DNA from 3 places in the Metabacillus sp. KH_069 genome. Region 3 is predicted to be linked to each of the others. Evidence: predicted binding sites of a transcription regulator. Region 3 holds the regulator's gene; each other region holds the start of a gene.
What was found. Region 3 encodes LexA, which represses DNA repair genes until DNA is damaged. Its sites were predicted from a motif close to CGAACATATGTTCG; they were not measured.
Positions count from the first base shown of each region.

Region 1: a site for LexA is predicted at 2,824-2,837, ahead of uvrB (excinuclease ABC subunit UvrB). Genes of this name have one in related genera too.
Region 2: a site for LexA is predicted at 2,060-2,073, ahead of dndB (DNA sulfur modification protein DndB). Genes of this name have one in related genera too.

Region 1 is NZ_CM174460.1:4,009,966-4,016,988, reverse strand. It holds gene AC3ISE_RS20265 (sensor histidine kinase) at 1-299, shown strand, start outside; gene AC3ISE_RS20260 (peptide chain release factor 3) at 750-2,339, shown strand; gene AC3ISE_RS20255 (DUF2198 family protein) at 2,355-2,594, shown strand; gene uvrB (excinuclease ABC subunit UvrB) at 2,910-4,892, shown strand; gene uvrA (excinuclease ABC subunit UvrA) at 4,899-7,023, shown strand, end outside.
Region 2 is NZ_CM174460.1:1,286,308-1,293,330, reverse strand. It holds gene dptF (DNA phosphorothioation-dependent restriction protein DptF) at 1-1,946, opposite strand, end outside; gene dndB (DNA sulfur modification protein DndB) at 2,151-3,248, shown strand; gene dndC (DNA phosphorothioation system sulfurtransferase DndC) at 3,250-4,842, shown strand; gene dndD (DNA sulfur modification protein DndD) at 4,865-6,850, shown strand; gene dndE (DNA sulfur modification protein DndE) at 6,847-7,023, shown strand, end outside.
Region 3 is NZ_CM174460.1:2,063,530-2,070,552, reverse strand. It holds gene AC3ISE_RS10215 (aspartyl-phosphate phosphatase Spo0E family protein) at 1-110, shown strand, start outside; gene AC3ISE_RS10210 (YneF family protein) at 180-398, opposite strand; gene sirA (sporulation inhibitor of replication protein SirA) at 484-930, opposite strand; gene tkt (transketolase) at 1,071-3,077, opposite strand; gene AC3ISE_RS10195 (DUF896 domain-containing protein) at 3,253-3,483, opposite strand; gene AC3ISE_RS10190 (YneB family resolvase-like protein) at 3,547-4,197, opposite strand; gene yneA (cell division suppressor protein YneA) at 4,211-4,525, opposite strand; gene lexA (transcriptional repressor LexA) at 4,684-5,304, shown strand; gene AC3ISE_RS10175 (hypothetical protein) at 5,401-6,858, shown strand; gene glnA (type I glutamate--ammonia ligase) at 6,928-7,023, opposite strand, start outside.

The DNA of each region.
Region 1 (7,023 bases), 1.9 Mb from region 3:
TTCAATTTACAGAGAGCGGGACCGTTTGGCTGCGCGGGAAAAAGGGGTATAAGGAAACAATTATTGAAATTGAAGACACAGGAATCGGAATGGATCCCAAAGAGGTTGAATCAATTTGGCAGCGTTTTTACAAAGTAGATATGTCCAGAACCGGCCAACAATTTGGCGAATTCGGCCTGGGACTATCGATTGTCAAACAGCTTGTTCACCTTCATCAGGGGGAAATTGAGATTCACAGCCAAAAAGATCAAGGCACCAAATTTATTCTGAAATTTCCTGATAAGAAACATGATTTCTGATTGGTTCTTTTCGTAAACTTTGTTGTTTTAGGACTAAATGTTTAAAACCTAAAGTGGATTGTAGCGGAAGGCACTTGACTCCTGCGGGAAAATAGAGGGAAATGGGAGACCCCGCAGGCAAGGCCGAGGAGGCTTCCACCCTCCCCGCGGAAAGCAAGTGACTGGAGCGGAAAGAAACGTTCAACATTAACCATGAAAAACAACAATCTTTGTTAATAGTTTAGACATAATTTCCTGATACACTATGTGAAAACAAATTTATAAGGAGGGAAAAAACATGAAAAAGAAGGATACAGCATTTATTATTATCGGCGCAGTCGTGATGGCTGCAGTGAATGTGCTCTTTTTTACAGCGCCGGTATAAAGCAGGAGAAAGTCCAGAGTGAAATTGTTCTATTGCTCCAAATGTGATATATTTCAAACGAAGTAAACTTTGTGAGGGTAATGTAAATGAACATAGATAATGAAATATCAAAGAGACGGACTTTCGCCATCATCTCCCATCCGGATGCGGGAAAGACGACACTAACAGAGAAATTATTATATTTCGGCAAAGTCATCCGTGAAGCAGGTACGGTTAAAGGGAAGAAGACGGGCAAATTTGCGGCTTCCGACTGGATGGAAATTGAAAAAAAACGCGGAATCTCCGTTACATCAAGTGTCATGAGCTTTCCATACCATGATTTCCACGTAAACATTCTGGACACTCCTGGACATGAAGATTTCAGTGAAGACACATACCGCACGCTTACAGCAGTAGACAGCGTAGTGATGATCATCGACTCTACAAAAGGGGTCGAGCCTCAGACGATCAAGCTTTTCAAAGTCTGCCGCATGAGAGGCATCCCTATCTTTACATTTATTAATAAGCTTGACCGTGAAGGAAAAGATCCGCTTGAGCTGCTTTCTGAGATTGAGGAAGTACTCGGCATTGAATCTTATCCAATGAACTGGCCGATCGGCATGGGTAAGCGTTTCCTGGGCATTATCGACCGTGAACAGCATACCGTCGTACAGTTTAAAGGAAACGAGCAGGAAGAAATCATCCCTTCAGATGAAGTAGATGCAAGTGAGATTGGCAGCCATCCGACTTATTTGGAAACAAAGGATGAAATGGAGCTGCTTGAGGAAGCCGGCAATCAGTTCGACGCTGAACGTGTTAAGCGCGGAGAATTAACACCTGTCTTCTTCGGAAGTGCGCTTGCGAACTTTGGTGTAAAATCATTTTTTGATGTGTTTTTACAATATGCCGTTCCTCCGCAGCCGCGAAGAACAAACCATGGCTTCATAGCTCCTGAGACAGAAGATTTTTCAGGCTATATCTTTAAGATTCAAGCCAATATGAATCCTGCCCACCGCGACCGCATCGCATTTCTGCGCGTGTGCTCCGGACGATTTGAGCGCGGCATGAGCGTGCAGCTGAGCAGAACGAATAAAACGCTTAAGCTGAATCAGACGCAGGTGTTTATGGCAAAAGACAGAGAGACAGTTGATGAAGCATTCGCAGGCGACATCATCGGAATCTATGATCCGAACGTTTATCAAATCGGCGATACTTTAACGGTTGGAAAAGAAGGCTATCATTATGATGAGCTTCCACAGTTCCCGCCGGAGATGTTCAAAAAAGTACGCGTGAAAAACGTCATGAAAGCGAAGCAGTTCCGTAAAGGAATTGACCAGCTTGTTCAAGAGGGCGCCATCCAGTATTTCCGTCAGGATTCAACGGACGACATCATTCTTGGCGCTGTCGGACAGCTTCAGTACGAGGTATTTGAATACCGGATGAGAGCTGAGTACAACGTAGAAATCGAATTTGTTCCTATGGGCGACCGTATTCCAAGATGGATCGGCAATGAAAAATTCGAAAAACGCTTCTTTGATTCAAGAAGCCTGCTTGTACGCGACCGCAATGATCAATATGCAGTCCTCTTTGAAAATGATTTTACCTTCAGACATTTTAAAGAAAATCACAAAGAGATTGAATTGATCGATCTTCTTCAGGAAAACGACTATCAAAGCTTTTCTGCTTCAGAGAAGTAAGCAGGAGCTGATTCCATGTTACTAAAAGCCGTTTTGGCCCTGACTCTGCCTTTTATTATTTTGACATTGTTTGCCAGGGTCTCATATAACCATTACGTAGCGACTGTCCTGACCATTGCACTTTTAGCTGCAGCATATACAAAAGGCTATATGGATTCATGGATCATCATTGTTTTAGATGTGATATCCGTTACGGCCGGATTCTTGTATGCGGCAAAAATGGCACGGCGCACAAGACGCGAAAAAACGAATTAAGACTTAAACCTGTTCCCTTTGGGAGCGGGTTTTTTGTTTTACAGCGGACCCAGTGTCATTGATGTATCAGTCTCAAATGGACTTTTATCCGTTTTCATGTTTTCACCGCCTGGCTGCTGCCGGTTTACCATCCCTCCTAAAAAGGTATTGAAAAAGATAAGTCAGGCATTTAAATAGCAAAATCAGGCGATAATGATAGAATCAAATACAAAATGTCGAACGAAACATACGAACTATAGTTCGTATTTTTGGTGATTTTTCACTCGTTTATGGTAAAATATGAATACTGATTACATATGAATGGAGGTCCTCCTGTTGAGCGATCGTTTTGATTTAGTCTCGAATTATAAGCCAGAGGGCGACCAGCCTCAGGCTATAAAACAGCTCGTCCAGGGCATTAAAGAAGGAAAGAAGCATCAGACGCTTCTTGGCGCTACAGGTACAGGGAAGACGTTTACCGTTTCAAACGTCATCCAGGAAATAAACAAACCGACGCTGATTATTGCTCATAATAAAACATTGGCGGGACAATTATACAGCGAATTCAAAGAGTTCTTTCCAAACAACGCAGTCGAATACTTCGTCAGCTACTATGATTATTATCAGCCGGAGGCCTATGTGCCGCAGACTGATACATTCATAGAAAAAGACGCAAGCATCAATGATGAAATCGATAAGCTCAGACACTCCGCAACAGCCTCGCTGTTTGAGCGGAAGGACGTCATTATCATCGCGAGTGTATCGTGCATTTACGGCTTGGGGTCGCCTGAAGAATACCGTGACCTGGTCGTTTCTCTCCGCACGGGCATGGAGATTGAACGCAATCAGCTGCTCAGAAGACTTGTTGATGTGCAGTATGAAAGAAATGATATTGATTTTAAGCGAGGGACCTTCAGAGTGCGCGGAGATGTTGTGGAAATTTTCCCGGCATCAAGAGACGAGCAGTGCGTCAGAGTTGAATTTTTCGGCGATGAAATCGACCGGATCAGAGAAGTGGATGCACTAACGGGCGAAATCAAAGGAGACCGCGAACATATCTCCATTTTCCCTGCATCTCACTTCGTTACCCGCGAGGAAAAGCTGAAGGTTGCGATAACGAATATCGAGCAGGAGCTTGATGAACGGCTGAAAGAGCTTCATGAGAACGGCAAGCTGCTAGAAGCTCAGCGGCTCGAACAGCGTACCCGCTATGATCTTGAAATGATGCGGGAAATGGGCTTTTGTTCAGGGATTGAAAACTACTCAAGACACCTGACGCTTCGCCCTGCTGGTTCAACTCCATATACATTGCTTGATTTCTTCCCGGAAGATTTCATGATTGTCGTGGATGAATCCCACGTGACCATTCCCCAGATCAGAGGAATGTTCAATGGTGACCAGGCAAGAAAGCAGGTGCTCGTTGATCACGGGTTCCGTCTGCCATCAGCAAAAGACAACCGTCCGCTTCAATTTGAAGAGTTTGAAAAACATATCAATAACATTCTGTTTGTATCGGCCACACCAGGCCCATATGAGCTTGATCATACACCAGAAATGGTTCAGCAGATCATCCGCCCGACGGGACTTCTTGATCCGACCATTGATGTAAGGCCGATCCAGGGTCAGATTGATGATCTGATCGGTGAAATTCAGGCAAGAACAGAACGCAATGAGCGTGTACTTATCACAACACTGACGAAGAAAATGTCAGAGGATCTGACTGATTATCTGAAGGACATTGGCATCAAGGTGAACTACCTGCATTCGGAAATCAAAACTTTAGAGCGGATTGAAATCATCCGTGAACTCCGGCTTGGGAAGTATGACGTTCTGGTCGGAATCAACCTTCTGAGAGAGGGGCTCGATATTCCTGAGGTGTCCTTAGTAGCCATTTTGGATGCAGATAAGGAAGGCTTCCTGAGATCTGAGAGATCGTTGATTCAGACGATCGGACGTGCAGCCCGGAACTCAAACGGACATGTTATTATGTATGCCGATAAAGTGACGAAATCAATGGAAATTGCCCTGAACGAAACGAAACGCCGCCGCGAAACGCAGGAGGCTTTCAATAAAAAGCACGGCATTGAGCCAAAAACGATACAGAAAAAAATTCGCGAAACGATTCGCGCTGTTATTGCACCGGAGGATGGGGAAGAATTGGGTGCACAAGTTCCAAAGCTCGGCAAGCTGACGAAGAAAGAGCGCGAAAAGGTTATCGAACAAATGGAAGCAGAGATGAAAGAGGCTGCAAAAGGCTTGAACTTCGAGCGTGCAGCTGAGCTTCGCGATCTGATTCTAGAGCTAAAAGCGGAAGGATGAAACTAGATGGCAATTGATAAAATTATTGTGAAAGGTGCGCGCGCTCACAACTTAAAAAATATAGATGTGACGATTCCGCGGGATAAGCTTGTGGTTCTGACAGGCTTATCAGGTTCGGGGAAATCGTCGCTTGCATTTGATACGATTTATGCAGAAGGCCAGCGCAGATATGTTGAATCTCTTTCTGCTTATGCCCGTCAGTTCCTGGGGCAAATGGATAAGCCGGATGTCGATTCAATTGAAGGACTTTCACCTGCGATTTCAATCGATCAAAAAACAACCAGCCGCAATCCGCGTTCAACCGTCGGAACCGTGACAGAAATTTATGATTACCTGAGACTTCTATTTGCGCGTGTAGGCAGACCGACCTGCCCGAATCATGACATTGAAATCTCATCACAGACGATTGAGCAAATGGTTGACCGGATTTTAGAATATCCCGAACGTACAAAGCTTCAGGTCCTTGCACCGATTGTCTCCGGCCGAAAAGGGACTCATGCCAAGGTTTTTGAAGAGATCAAAAAGCAAGGGTACGTAAGGGTTCGCGTAAACGGCGAGATGATGGAGATCGGTGATGAGATTACCCTTGAGAAAAACAAAAAACATAGTATTGAAGTAGTAATTGACCGTATCGTCATCAAAGAAGGAATTGCAGCCCGGCTTGCAGATTCGCTTGAAGCTGCACTTGGTCTTGGCGAAGGCAGAGTCATGATTGATGTCATTGGAGAAGAAGAGCTTCTTTTCAGCGAGCATCATGCTTGTCCGCTTTGCGGATTTTCAATCGGCGAGCTGGAACCGAGAATGTTTTCTTTTAACAGTCCGTTCGGTGCATGTAATGAGTGTGACGGCCTTGGAACGAAGCTTGAAGTCGATGTAGACTTAGTCCTTCCAAACAAGGATTTATCATTAAAGCAGCATGCGCTGGCTCCGTGGGAACCGACGAGCTCTCAATATTACCCTCAGCTGCTTGAGGCTGTGTGCAATCATTACGGCATCCCGATGGATGTTCCTGTAAAAGAAATCCCATCCCACTTGCTGGACAAGATTTTATACGGCAGCGGAAACGATGAAATTTACTTCCGCTATGAAAATGACTTCGGTCAGGTGCGTGAAAATTACATTCAGTTTGAAGGCGTCATCCGTAACGTAGAGCGCCGCTATAAGGAAACAAGCTCAGACTATATCCGTGAGCAAATGGAAAAATACATGGCACAGCAGGCCTGCCCTAAGTGTAAAGGCCATCGTTTGAAAAAAGAAAGTCTGTCTGTGCTTGTCGATGGCCATCACATTGGGAATGTCACTTCTTTATCTGTTCATGAAGCCATCGATTTCTTTGAAAAGGTCAACTTGACAGAAAAAGAAATGCAGATTGCAAGACTGATTTTAAGAGAGCTTGAAGAAAGGCTCGGCTTTTTAAATAATGTCGGTCTTGATTACCTGTCTTTAAGCCGTGCTGCAGGAACACTTTCAGGCGGAGAAGCACAGCGGATCAGGCTTGCGACTCAGATTGGTTCTAGATTAACAGGTGTTCTGTACATTCTTGACGAGCCTTCAATCGGACTTCATCAGCGTGACAATGACAGGCTCATCCAGACGCTTCAAAGCATGAGGGATATCGGCAACACCCTTATCGTTGTTGAGCATGATGAAGACACAATGCTCGCTGCCGACTATTTAATAGATATCGGTCCTGGAGCAGGCGTTCATGGAGGGGATATTATCTCTGAAGGAACACCCGAATATGTGATGAATGATAAGAATTCCTTAACCGGCCAATATTTATCGGGCAAAAAATTCATTCCGCTGCCGGTAGAACGCAGAAAACCGGACGGCCGTTTCATTGAGATAAAAGGCGCTAGCGAAAATAACCTGAAAAACGTTTCAACGAAGTTTCCGCTTGGCACGTTTGTGGCCGTTACTGGAGTATCGGGATCCGGCAAGAGTACGCTTGTAAATGAAATTCTTCATAAGTCACTTGCTCAAAAGCTGAACAAAGCAAAAACGAAGCCTGGGGAGCATAAAGAAATCAAAGGAACAGAAGAGCTTGATAAGGTCATCGATATCGATCAATCGCCGATTGGCCGGACTCCCCGCTCTAACCCGGCAACCTATACAGGTGTTTTTGATGACA
Region 2 (7,023 bases), 780 kb from region 3:
TATTTTTCAATAGGTTTATTCAAAAATACATACTCTTTTTTAGGGCTACCTTTCCATTTAAAAATGGATGTCTTTACTTCTTCATAAAACAATTTGATTTTTGCATTATTCCCAGAATTAAAATAGTAAAGATTTTTTGTATATGATTCATAACTAACATCAGATATATTGGAAGCGAATTTTTTATTAGTTAAAAAAGTAATTCTTATAAAAGATTCAAAGAAAATATTAAATGACGAGTTTGTCAAATTACTTTTTGAAGCAAAAGGTTTCAGCCATTTTTCAGCTATTTCATCATTAATATAAACTTCAGTAACATTTTTCCAATCATTCAATGTATTTAACTCTACTATTAGTTGATCAATAAATACTGATCTTCGATGAATTGGATCTAGTTCGCTTAAAGCTTGCAAAATAATAGATCTTTCTTTTCTATTGAATAAAAGATTTGGCAAACAATACTCTAAAACGTCAAATTCATTTATATCATTTAGATTTTGTATATCATCAGGTATTAAGATGTCTGCTATGAAGTTTAAAAAAGCCCGAGCAGAAATAACTAATTTCTTTTTAACTACGGTTTGAATAATTAAATTCACAATTTGATCCTGTACAAACTTATTTTGCATAAATTTGTAATTCTTATGAATCATTGTTTCAAGATTTTTATTCTCATCTTCTTTCAAAGCAAGATAAAAAGGGTTATCATTTGAAGAATTAAAAATTTTCTCTAATAATGAGGAGTAAAATGAAGATTTTGGACCCGTTTCTGTAAGCTCAAATGAATGATAATCGCTAAAGCTTAGTAAATCGAACTTATCATTACCGAAGTAAGTCGTTATTTTCTGAGAAAACAAGTCACTATCTTCAATAAATTTTTTCAAATGATTGTAAGAATAGTTACTATGTCTCGTATTAATAAAATTATGCAATACTCCCAGATTAATGGCTAAAATCACTTTATCATTGGATAAGTTAATTTTTCCATCCGAAAAATTGTGTAACACTTCTTCAAGCGTTTCCATTGCATTCTTGTCAGGAGAGAAACTTTCTGTCGCATCGTTAAAAATTGTGTACTCACTAATAAGCTCTGGTTTATTTTCGGTTAAATAAGCTAGAAGATGAGATTTACCATCTCCTACACTACCACATAATAAAATTAAGTTACTTTCTTGACGGTCATGGTTTTTTATAAGTATTTCTTCTATATCTAATTGAATTTTACGATCAACATGCAAGTAGTTTTTAAATGCACTAAATTGACTTGCGTTCTCTATTGCCTCTTGAGAGGAATCTTTTAATCTTGATAATTCTCTTAAAAGATAACTTTCATCTTTTTTAAGGTCTTTATTTAAAACTGAAAACCGTTCTTCAACAATAGTAGTTTCTTTCTGAAAAGAAGTCATATTATCATCTTTAAAACCTTTATATATATCAAGTTCATTGAGTTTACTAGAGCCTAAAAATTCTAAAATTTGTTTTCTTACAATATCCTCAATGGCATCATTTCTTGGAGGTTTTGGGGGATCATACTGAGGGATTGACAATTGATCCAATGAGTAGACCTCATAGAACCAAACACCTACCTTATACATTTCTTTATGTAACTTAAATGCTTCTGTTATATCATTGAAGTTTCCATCATGTGCAGCTTTATTTCCGGACATTCTTATAATATCTAATGATTGCTGAATCTCTCTTTTTATATATCCTTCTTTTGACAGAAATGATATTTTCTCGAAGAGGGTAGACAAATAAGGTGATTCAATATTGTCTTGCTCTTGCTTAAATACTTCATTTAAAATTCCCTCTGCAAAAAGTCTAGCCTTGATAATAGCACTACTTGGGTCTTCAAAAATCAGATCTTCCATTTTCTGTGCATTAATTGCAGCTGTTGGATTTATTTTATTTAAGAAATGTAAAAAATGGTTAGCTTCATTACTCATTTCTGTTCAACTCCGAATGCATAATCTTTTTCTATATCATATCATAAAAGTTTTGTAAATTTTTTTATTGTCTACATAATATTTTACAATATTAATTAAGACAAATAAAAAACCGAATAAAAGTTCGGCAAATTCCTTGAACAATTCTTTTAAAAAGAATATAATAACCCCATAATATTACGTACGTAATTTGGAGGTTTGATCATGGATACTACATTTAGTTATAACTTCCCTGCTATTAGAGGAATACAGGCAGGCAAAGAATATTTTGTTGCCATGTGTCCACTTAGAATTATCCCTAAAATATTTCTATTTGATGAAGAAGAAATTCCACCTGAACATCGTTCTCAAAGAATCTTAAATAAATCTAGAATCCCTGAAATGACAAATTATATTATTGAAAATCAAAACGACTATGTATTCTCATCTATTACTGCTTCAATAGACGGTGAAATTAACTTTCTACCATTTTCTGATAACCCTTCATCAAATGATTTAGGTCAATTGAGAATATCCTTAGATGCGCGATTTTTAATTAACGATGGACAACATAGAAGAGCCGCAATTGAAGAGGCATTAAAGATATCTCCTGAACTAGGAAATGAAACTATATCTGTAGTTTTCTTCTATGATGAAGGGTTAACTAACTCACAACAAATCTTCTCAGATTTAAATAGACATGCAGTTAATACAACTTCTTCTATTGGTATTCTTTATGACCATAGAGATCGTTTGGCCATGATAACAAAGGAACTAATCTCTGCAATTCCAATACTAAGTAGGTATACAGATAAAGAAAGAGTTTCTCTTTCAAAGAATTCCCCCAAAATTTTAGCACTTAATCATATCTTTAATACAAATCTAAAGTTGCTTGGAAAAACTAAAGGGGATGAAATATCTTTATCTGAAGAGCAGTATTTAAAAGATTTTTGGGAAATATTAACAGATTCAATCCTTGAATGGAACGCAGTCTTTAAAAAAGAATTAACTCCACGAGAACTTAGAGCTAATTATATCGTTGGTCATGGCGTCTTAATTGAAGCCATGGGACTAGTTGGCAATTATCTTCTGAAGTATCATGAAAACGATTGGAAGAATTATATACAAAAGCTCTCAAAAATCGATTGGAGTAGAAGTAATACAGATGACTGGTTAGGAAGAGCTTTTAGTAATAACGGTCGAATCCAAAAGACATCATATACTATTCAGCTTACAGCAAATAAGATTAAGCAATTAATTGATTTACCACTAACAGAAAACGAACAGGCTTTAGAAGATAAATACTTTCAAGGAGTAGTTTAATATGGAAAACGGAATTATTAGCAACCTTTTATCTAAACAAATGCCTTATGTTGATGAAGCAAAAGAGCATATTAAACAAGCATATAAAGAAGATGAACATCCTTGGGTAGTTGGATACAGTGGTGGTAAAGATTCGACTGTTGTTGTCCAATTAGTGTTTGAAGCACTTAGTGAAATGCCAAAAGAAGAGTTACATAAAAAAGTATATGTGATTTCATCTGACACATTAGTTGAAACACCATTAATTATTAACTCTATCAATCAAACATTAAGAAGAATTCAAGATGAAGCTTTGAGAAGAGACCTACCGATTGAAACTCATAAAGTCAAACCACTCATTAAACAATCATTCTGGGTAAATATTATTGGTAAAGGCTATCCTTCTCCTAATCAACAGTTTAGATGGTGTACAGATCGATTAAAAATTGATCCTGCCAATCAATTTATTATGGACAAGGTGTCTTCTTTCGGGGAAGTAATTATGGTATTGGGTGTTCGTGAAGATGAAAGTGCAACACGTGGGAATGTTATTCGATCTCATACTGTTGAAGGGAAAACATTTATGAGACATTCTACTTTATCCAATGCATATGTCTATGCTCCAATTAGAAGCTTCTCACTAGATGATGTTTGGAATTACTTATTAAATCAACCTTCACCTTGGGGCGATGATAATCATGACTTACACAGATTATATCAAGATTCAAGTAGTGGCGAATGTCCCCTTGTTGTAGATAAAACAATAAAAGATACTGCAGGATCATGTGGAAACAGTCGCTTTGGATGTTGGGTTTGTACAGTAGTAAGCGAAGACAAAGCTCTGAGCGGATTTATTCAAAGTGGACATGACTGGATGAAACCGTTATTGGATTTTAGAAATTGGCTTTCACAAATAAGAGATGACAGAACTAGAAGAATGAAGTACAGAATGAATGGCCAAGTATATTTCAAAGATGTAAGAATAGAAGAGATAAATGGGGAAAAACATGTGTTGATCCCGAAAAAATCTGGTAGAGCAAAACAGTTAATTCCTTTTAACGAATATGCAATTACGACCAAACAAGATTTAAAATCTTATATAACCGAAAACAATATAGATCTAAGTGCACCGGAAGATCATCGATTGCTAGTGACATATGAAGAAGAAACTTTAGACGGAAAACTTATAACTAAATACGCTCAACTAGGATTAGGTCCATATACAATGGAATCCCGTAAAGAGATTCTTATTAAACTATTGAAGGTTCAGAAAGAACTGATTCATCCGGAGGATCCTCATTACGTATTAATTACTGATGAAGAAATTAAGGAAATCCGCAAAATATGGTTTAAAAATGGTGATTGGGAAGACGAAATTCCTGAAATTTTTGAAGGCATTATGGGTTATTCCTTAGATTGGGAAATAGATGATCGCCCATTATTCGATAAAGAACAAATATCTGATTTAGAATTACTTAGTGATCAATTTAAAGTTGATATTAAAGTAATTAAAAAATTGATTTCTATTGAGAAAGATTTTTCAGGATACAAAGTTAGAAGAGGATTAATGGATGAAATAAGCAAAGCGTTGAAGCAAGATTATCTACATTTATAATAGTAGAAAATGAGGTTCTATAATGATTATTAACGAAGTTCAATTGACTAATATTGGTGCTTATAAAGGAGTTAATTCTTTTGACTTTCGCCCCAGTGAGGAAAACAATGTGATATTGATTGGTGGCGAAAATGGAGCAGGTAAAACTACTTTATTAAATGCCATAAAACTTGGTTTATTTGGTTCTTACGGATTTGGTTTTAAAACAGAAAATGCAGAATACTATAAGAAAGTTCAGAGCATATTAAATCACGAAGCTAAAAGGACTAATGAAAATAATTATAAAATAAAAATGGATTTTGCATTAATAGATAATTTCGAAAAAACCAATTATGTATTATTGCGTACGTGGTTTTTTAAAAATAATAGTTTAAAAGAAGCCTTTGAGTTAATTGCAAATGGTAAGCATCTAACTGACTATGAAACTGAAATTTTTCAGTCTAAGTTAAAAGAAGTTATGCCTCCTCAATTACTTGACTTATGTCTGTTTGATGGAGAAGAAATAGCTAGAATTGTAAATGAAAATCTTCTTTCAGATTATTTAAAAAACCTTTCAAGAGTTGTTTTTAATCTTGATTTATTTGAAACGCTAGAAGATGATCTAGAGAATTATTCAAATCAAACATTGGATATAAAAAAAATGGAGGGTTTCGAGCAAGAATTGTACGACTATAATCTAGAGGAAAAAGAGTTAAGATTAAAAATTGTATCTAATTTATCAAGAATTAATGAACTAACCAACAAAAAAAATGAGCTTAGCGATGAATATCAACGTTTGAAATATGATTTTGAAAAATACGGTGGTCTTGTTAAATCTGAAAGAGATGACATCCTTAAACAAATGAGTAACATTGAAATGTTACGGAAACAAAAGAGTGAAAAAATAAGAAGTTTTGTAACTAATTTACTTCCTTTTTATTTATCTCGGGAGTTACTTATAAATACTAGACTTCAAATTCAAAATGAAGAATCCTATCAATTATCTAAACAATTAGATGAAAGGCTTACAGAAGAAAAGCTCCTTAACATACTACAAATTACTCCAGGAGAATTCAGCTCTGACACTAGTAAGATATTAAAAGAACAAATAGTTAATTTAATGAAGCCTGAGAAAGAATTAAGACATATTCATGGAGCTTCTTTTTCTGAAAGTAGCTTAATTGAAAATATTTTCTTGATGATTTCAGTTCAATCTGAATCAGAATATTTAGAATTAATTAAAGATAATAGAATAAAACTTGAAGAACTTAGCGACCTGAGAAATAAATTAAGATCTAACGATGATGCTAATGAGTTTAGCGAAATGATTGAGAAAATGGAGAAAATACAACAATCGATTCTAAGCTTAAACGAAGAGATGAATTCAGTTAATACTCAATTAGAGGAAAATAAACATAAACTAGAGATTATAAACACTTCTATTGATAAGCTTCAAAACACCTTAAAGGACAATGATAAAACCAAAAGTTCATTTCTTGAATCACAAAAAATAATTGCTTTGAGTAGACGTTTTAGAGAAATTCAATTGAAGAAAAAACTACAACAAGTACAAATTGAATCTTCCTTTATGTTAAAAAGAATATTCCGAAAGCAAAATTATATTTCTTCAATTATCATTGATCATGAAACTTATGACGTTAAATTAATTGGTTCTCAAAAAGACCTTATAGAAAAATCCACATTATCAGCAGGAGAAAAAGAAATTCTTTTAATTTCTATCATATGGGCTATCTTTAAATGCTCCGGCAGAAAAGTACCATTTATTTTTGACACTCTTCTAGGCAGATTGGATAAAACCCATAAAGCAGCAGTTTTAAAAGAATTTATCCCTAATTGTGGTCGTCAAGCTATTATCCTGGCAACTGATACTGAAATTGATGAAATTCACTATAATATTTTAAAGCCAAATATTGCGAAAGAATACATGTTAGAGTTTAACGTAGAAAGTAAAGAAACGAGTATTATTAACCAATATTTCCCCTTTAAACAAATGGAGATGAGTTTATGAATTTCCGATTAAAAACTTCTAAAGAGACAGGTGAAAGATTAGTTACCATGCAAGCATCTACTGGATTAACTTGGAACATTATATCAAGGCTTGCACTTGCCCTTTCTTTAAAAATTCCAGAAATTCCACAACTAGTAGAAAATAAATCTGGAGTAGAAATCCATCGTAACGCT
Region 3 (7,023 bases):
ATGGAATTAATTCAAACGTGTCCATTCAATACAGTCAGGAACTCGATCACTTGCTGAATGAATACAATCGGTATAGCTACAGTTCAATGAAACGAATGACTTATTCTTAAAAACCATACAAAAAAGCACGCTCAGGGCGTGCTTTTTATCATATAAAAACCCCGCATCATACGGAATTTTTATTTTGCTTGATTGTTCATCATTTTCATCATTTGATTGATTTTCTTTTGGGATGGTTTCATACCCATTTGCATCATCATCATTTTTAACATTTGCTCGTTAATTGGCGGATTTTTCTTCAAGTAACTCATCATATACTGGCGAGCAATGAAAAATCCTAGTGCTACTCCAGCAATTAATGCCAGAACGCCTACTAGAATGACTACCCACAGATCCATCGTATTTCCTCCTTCATGTTGTCTATTTTACAGTGTACTAAACCATAGGATATTATACAACAAATACTCCATAATTTCTGCCTTTTTAGACAAATTTTCTTTCTTTTATCGGTTTTAGCCAGCCGTATCGTTTTGCTTCGAAATCCATAGCCAAAAAACAGGAGTCAATTTTCCTGAGTATTTCAAAAAAGATGGCTTCCATATCAAAGCTTCCAATAGAAGTGACTTCTATATATTGATCCCTTACTTGAAGCAAGGCATTCCCCTGCTTGGATTCACTGTCGATGCGGTGATGCCCTTCAATATGAGCATAATTGTATCTGTTCGTTAAACTTGATTCAATCATGTGATCTATAGATTCAGCCGAAATGGACTTCGTTACGTATCTGATTTGCTTATATAGGTGATTAAATTCCAGCTGCTCAGGGCTTGTCCGGAGATATTCCTGAAAAAGATGGAACAGTTTCGCTTCTCGGCCAAAAAAGTGGTTCGCAAATTCCTCTTCTATTAAATAGACATAATAGTGCCTCATTCTTCCACCCCTCCGAAATGACTGTTATCGTCAATTATAAGGGAATGAAGTATTAGAAATTTGTCTAAATAACAGAGGGATGCATCACTTTTTTTGTCGAAAAAGAGAGAACGATCAAAATCGTTCTCTCTCAGAGGTGATTATTGTTCAAGCAGTGCTTTTACTCTTGCCATTACGTTATCAACAGTAAAGCCGTATTCTTTCATAATTTTATCTCCAGGTGCAGATGCACCGAACTGGTTGATGGCAAGAACATCGCCTTCATCGCCTGTATAGCGTTCCCAGCCAAGCGGAGCTGCCATTTCAATCGCAAGACGTTTTTTAACCGTCTTAGGAAGAACGGAATCACGGTACTCTTTTGATTGACTTTCAAATCGGTTCCATGATGGCATGCTGACAACAGCAACATCAATACCTTCTTTAAGAAGCGCATCCTGTGCTTCAACAGCAAGGCCTACTTCAGATCCTGTAGCTAATAACAGGGCATCCGCTGTTTCCTTTTTACTTGGTGAGATTGTATATGCTCCTTTAGAAACACCATCATAGGCAGTTTCAGAGGTGCCTTTAATTGTTTTTAAGTTTTGTCTAGTAAGAACAAGTGCAGTTGGAGACATTTCTGACTCCATTGCAATACGCCATGCTGCAGCAGTTTCATTACCATCTGCAGGACGAATAACGGATAAGTTAGGCATTGCACGTAGAGAAGGAAGCTGTTCAATCGGCTCATGAGTTGGTCCATCTTCCCCAACGGCAATACTGTCATGTGTGAATACATACGTAACAGGAAGTCCCATAAGAGCTGCTAATCTGATTGCCGGACGGAGGTAATCAGAGAATACGAAGAATGTACCTCCATATACTCGCAGGCCGCCATGCAAAGCCATGCCATTTAACGCAGCACCCATTGCAAATTCACGTACACCAAACCAGATATTTCGTCCGCTGTAATCCTCAGCTGTGAAATCTGCCGCACCTTTTATCGATGTGTTGTTAGAACCCGCTAAATCAGCTGATCCTCCAAAGATATAAGGAATGTTTTTAGCAAGACCATTTAATACCTCACCTGAAGATGCACGTGATGCAAGTGCTTTTCCTTCTTCATATACAGGCACCGCTGCATCCCAGTTTTCAAGCAATTCGCCTTTAATGCCGGCGTTCAGCTGTTTAGCAAGCTCTGGATATTCTTTTTGGTAGCTATCGAATAGAGAATTCCATTCCTGCTCTTTTTTAGATCCGAATTGTTCGGCAGATTCCTTGAAATGAGCATAAACTTCATCTGGAACGTAGAAGTCTTCTTCAAATGTCCAAGCGTAAGCTTCTTTTGTCAATTTAATTTCGTCAATTCCAAGCGGCTTGCCATGTACGTCAGACTTACCTGACATATTTGGAGATCCGTACCCGATTGTTGTTTTCACTTCAATTAATGTTGGACGTGTTTCATCTTGTTTAGCGGCTTCAATAGCTTTAGAAATCTCTTCTAAATTATTGCCGTCTTCAACACGGATAACCTGCCATCCAATTGACTTAAAACGATCTTCAACATTTTCAGAGAATGAGCGGTCTAAGTCGCCATCAAGCGAAATATCATTTGAATCGTATAAAACGACTAATTTGCCAAGCTTCAGGTGTCCTGCAAGAGATGCTGCTTCGGAAGAAATACCCTCCATCAAGTCTCCATCTCCGCAAATAGCGTATGTGTAGTGATCTACTACAGGATAAGATTCTTTATTGTATGTATGTGCCAGATGACGTTCTGCCATGGCCATTCCTACGGCCATGCCGATACCTTGTCCTAATGGCCCCGTAGTTGCATCTACACCTGCAGTGTGATGGAATTCAGGGTGGCCTGGAGTTTTACTTCCCCATTGTCTGAAAGATTTAATATCTTCCATTGAAAGATCATAGCCTGATAAATGAAGCAGACTATATAAAAGCATTGAGCCATGACCTGCTGATAAGACAAAACGGTCACGGTTAAACCACTCCGGGTTTTTAGGATTATGATTCATATATTGTGTCCAAAGTGCGTAAGCCATTGGAGCTGCCCCCATAGGCATTCCAGGATGTCCTGAATTTGCTTTCTCGATTGCATCGATCGATAATGTTCGGATCGTAGCAATAGATAAGTCTTGAATTGAATGTGACATAATTTGATCATCCTTTCAGAAATAACATTCTACTTTCTTATCATAGCTGTACACTCTTTATCATACAACCATTATGCATGAAATGTAATAGTGCATTAAGATGTGTAAGAAACTATTCTAATGTATTATGTGCAAATTGAAAAGGAATACATCATAAATTGACGTATTCCTTTTGTTAATGAAGGTTTCGCTTCTTCTCATCTTTTAATTTTTGAGGTGTGACATCCGTTCCGTTTGGATCGAGGATTGTAACGCCTTTTAATGTATTTTTCATAGAACCGCGAAACACCTGCAGGTATTCCTGTCTAAGGCTTTGCTGTTCTTTTAGTTCTTCAGCTGATAATGCGGCTGATTTAGCCTTTTTGGAAAGTTCATTAATTCTGGCCATTTTTTCTTTTGAAAGCATGTTGGTAACTCCTTTTTGTAGATTCACTATGCTATCGTACTAAAAATGACCTTAAAAGACAACTTATTGGTCTCCTGACTGTTTCATATATTCCTGATATCTTCTATGTACCGTGGCCTTTGAAACATCGTGGCCGAAGCCTCTTAACGTTGCGGCGATTTCGGCAAAGGTCAGTTTGTTTTGCTTTAATCGGACAATCTCTGAAATAGGAAGCTCTTTTTTGTCTTTGCCGGGGCTTTGTTGGATATTAGAAAGGTTGTTTTGAGGCTTAAAGCCATTTTTGACTGCCCGCTGCATGCCTCTTTTGATTTTCAGATTGTGAATCTTCCTTTGGTATTCTTCTACAATGCTCACAATTTCAAGCACCATGGAATCAGCCTCTGATAGCAGAAGTCTGCCGTTATGAGTAACTGAATAAAGGGTTATCCCCTCTTTAAGCAGAAAATGAATGAGTGCAATTCTGGCATTCCCTCTTCCAAGCCTTGTTTCATCCTGGATCAGGACTGCATCCACCTGCTGATTTTTGATGCAGTCGAACAGTTCAAATATCCCGTCTCTTTCTATATCATAGCCGCTGGCCTGTTCTTCAATCACTTTTAGTATATTCATGCTGTTCTGCTCAGAAAGCTTGATTAATTCTTCCTTCTGCCTTAAAAGTGATGTTTCCTGTTCTTCTTTCACTGTGCTGACTCTGCAATAGATGATGGCGTTCAGTGTTCTCACTTCCCTATTTCTTGCTTGCTATTTGATTTACCTCATAATAAGCTGTTTTTTCAATTGGTATAAAGACTTGTTCTCCAGGTTTAATGACTGCTGTTTCCATGCCGTTTTTTTCCTGAACCCACTCGACAAAATCTGTTTTAGAGAGATTATGATGTTCTTGAAATTTGTCTGCAATGCTCCAGATGCTGTCCCCTTCAGTAACTTCTATATTTACGTAGTGATCCATGCTGTCTTTTTCACCAGTATAAGATAAAGCAAAGACAGCGACAATAACGACGATAAAAAATGAGAGTAAATAAGAAAATGATTCTTTCAACATAATCCCCACCTCGAAATAGAATGTTTGTTCGTACTTTTGATATTTTTAGTATAATGCGAACAAACGTTTCTGTCAACGGATTTTTTCGAACTTATGTTTGTATGCGCAGGAAAAACATGCTATAATCAACATAAATTACAGGACGCGAGGTGCAAAAGATGACAAAATTATCAAAAAGACAGCAGGATATCTTAAACTTCATCAAATTAGAAGTTCAAAAAAAAGGTTATCCGCCTTCTGTACGCGAAATTGGCGAAGCTGTCGGCCTTGCTTCTAGTTCAACTGTACACGGTCACCTGGCAAGGCTTGAGAGCAAGGGCCTTATCAGACGCGATCCAACTAAGCCGAGAGCTATTGAAATCCTTGAAGAAGAGACTTCACATATTCCGAGAGCAAGCGTCATTAATGTTCCGATTATCGGTAAAGTTACAGCAGGTTCACCTATCACAGCCATTGAAAACGTCGAGGAATATTTTCCGCTACCAGATACATTTGCAGCGTCAGATGATCAAGTATTCATGCTTGAAATTATGGGAGACAGTATGATAGAAGCTGGAATTCTGGACGGGGATATGGTTATTGTCAAGCAGCAGAAGACCGCAAATAACGGTGATATCGTAGTTGCCATGACAGAAGATGATGAAGCAACTGTTAAACGCTTCTTTAAAGAAAAAGACTTCATTCGCCTTCAGCCTGAAAATTCAACAATGGAACCTATTATTCTGCGAAATGTAACGATTCTCGGAAAAGTCATCGGGGTGTACCGTAATATCCATTAAAAAATCTTTGCTGCTCAGCAAAGATTTTTTATTTTGGGTTTTATGCGGTTCCACAAGGGGAAGATAATAGTTGATAAAATTTAGAAGAGGTAGCCTATGATATCTGAACTTAAACATAATGAAATGATCGTTCAGCGAACGAATTCCCAATTTGTTTTTCCTTTTTCGTGGGCTAAGGACTCCATAAAGCCTTTGACTAATGAGCTGGAAACAAACGGCTTCGAATTTTTTTCAATTGAAGATAGCAGCCAGCAGACTAAATATTACGGCGGGAGTATTGATATCCCGCATAAACGCTTAAATCATTATTTTATGCCCTACATCGAACAAATATTATTTCCGGATAAATATAAAGAGAAAGCCATAAACCGCTATTCCAAACAGTTAAATTTGGATTGCAGTCTTGAGACGGCCCGAAATTTAATTTCCATGAAGGTCCTTTCGATTGATATTTATCTTTGTCCATTCTCCATCGGCATGGTTACGATTCGAACAGAACCATATAGCAGCGGTACTGAAATTACATTAAGCGATGCACTTGATTTTATGGATCATTTCAGAGTTCTCGAACCTGCAATAACGGAGGAAAAAGGGACTGTTCTTTATTCAGGTGAAAAGCGGTTTGATAGAATTCAGGATTTTATTTTCCAGGAACTTTGCCCTTATATTGTACCCTTCATTGAAAAAAACGAAAATGATCAATCGGCCTATTTGGGCAGCCTTCCCTATTTTATTGATGAAAGAATGTTTGTATCCAGTTTTTTAATGACTGCTCCTGATGTAGAAATAACAAACAACGATTTATTTCGAATCGGCCATATGAATGGATATAATCACAATAATCAACCATATATTTCAGCAAGTAATCAAAAGTATATTGATAAATACGTGAGTGACCATGTTTATGACAGATGGTCCCCCGACAGTTTTCATATAATCAGCGACCATACCTTTACTTGTATTAGCAGAGACAGCGAAAATGAAAAACTGATAGCTGAAGAAATGTACGGCCAGCTTTATTACAATATGATTCTGCATTTATTTTATAAAATTGTCCTTTTAAAGCTTTCATACAGCTATTCACAGCTGTATATTGACCAAAAACAAGATAAAATGGACAAATTGATCAGATCGATTACGAATTTCACCGCGAAATATATTTTTTCTGAAATCAGCAGCCGTTCTGAAGGTCAAGAGCTTTCTGTCATGATGAAAGATCGCTTCAAAATTAAAACCCTTTACAAAGAAGTAAAAAACACGATGGACAGTCTCTATCAAAATCAGGAAAAGCTTGCAAGCAAGCGTCATAATGCATTATTGTTGATCTTAACGACCTATACCGTTATTTCAGGGATTTACGGAATGAATCTGGTGATTGAAGACTGGCGTGGAAAAATTGAGTGGAGTAAGCTTGCTGGATATTCTATCTTTGAATATATTTCCCTCGTTGTAGCTTTATCTGGTATTGCGGTAGGAAGTGTGCTTGCGGGACTTGCAATCATGAGACTGCTTAAAGACTATCTTGATAAGCGAAAATCGGAAAACCTCGACTGATTTATTCCGAATTTTCAACTGAATGAATGAATAAAACCCCTCAGCATCTGCTGAGGGGTTTTAGCGGTATTAATATTGAGACATATACTGTTCTCTTTCCCAAGGGTGAACTTGAGTTCTGAACATATCCCATTCAATTTCTTTTGCTTCCATGAAGTGTTCGAA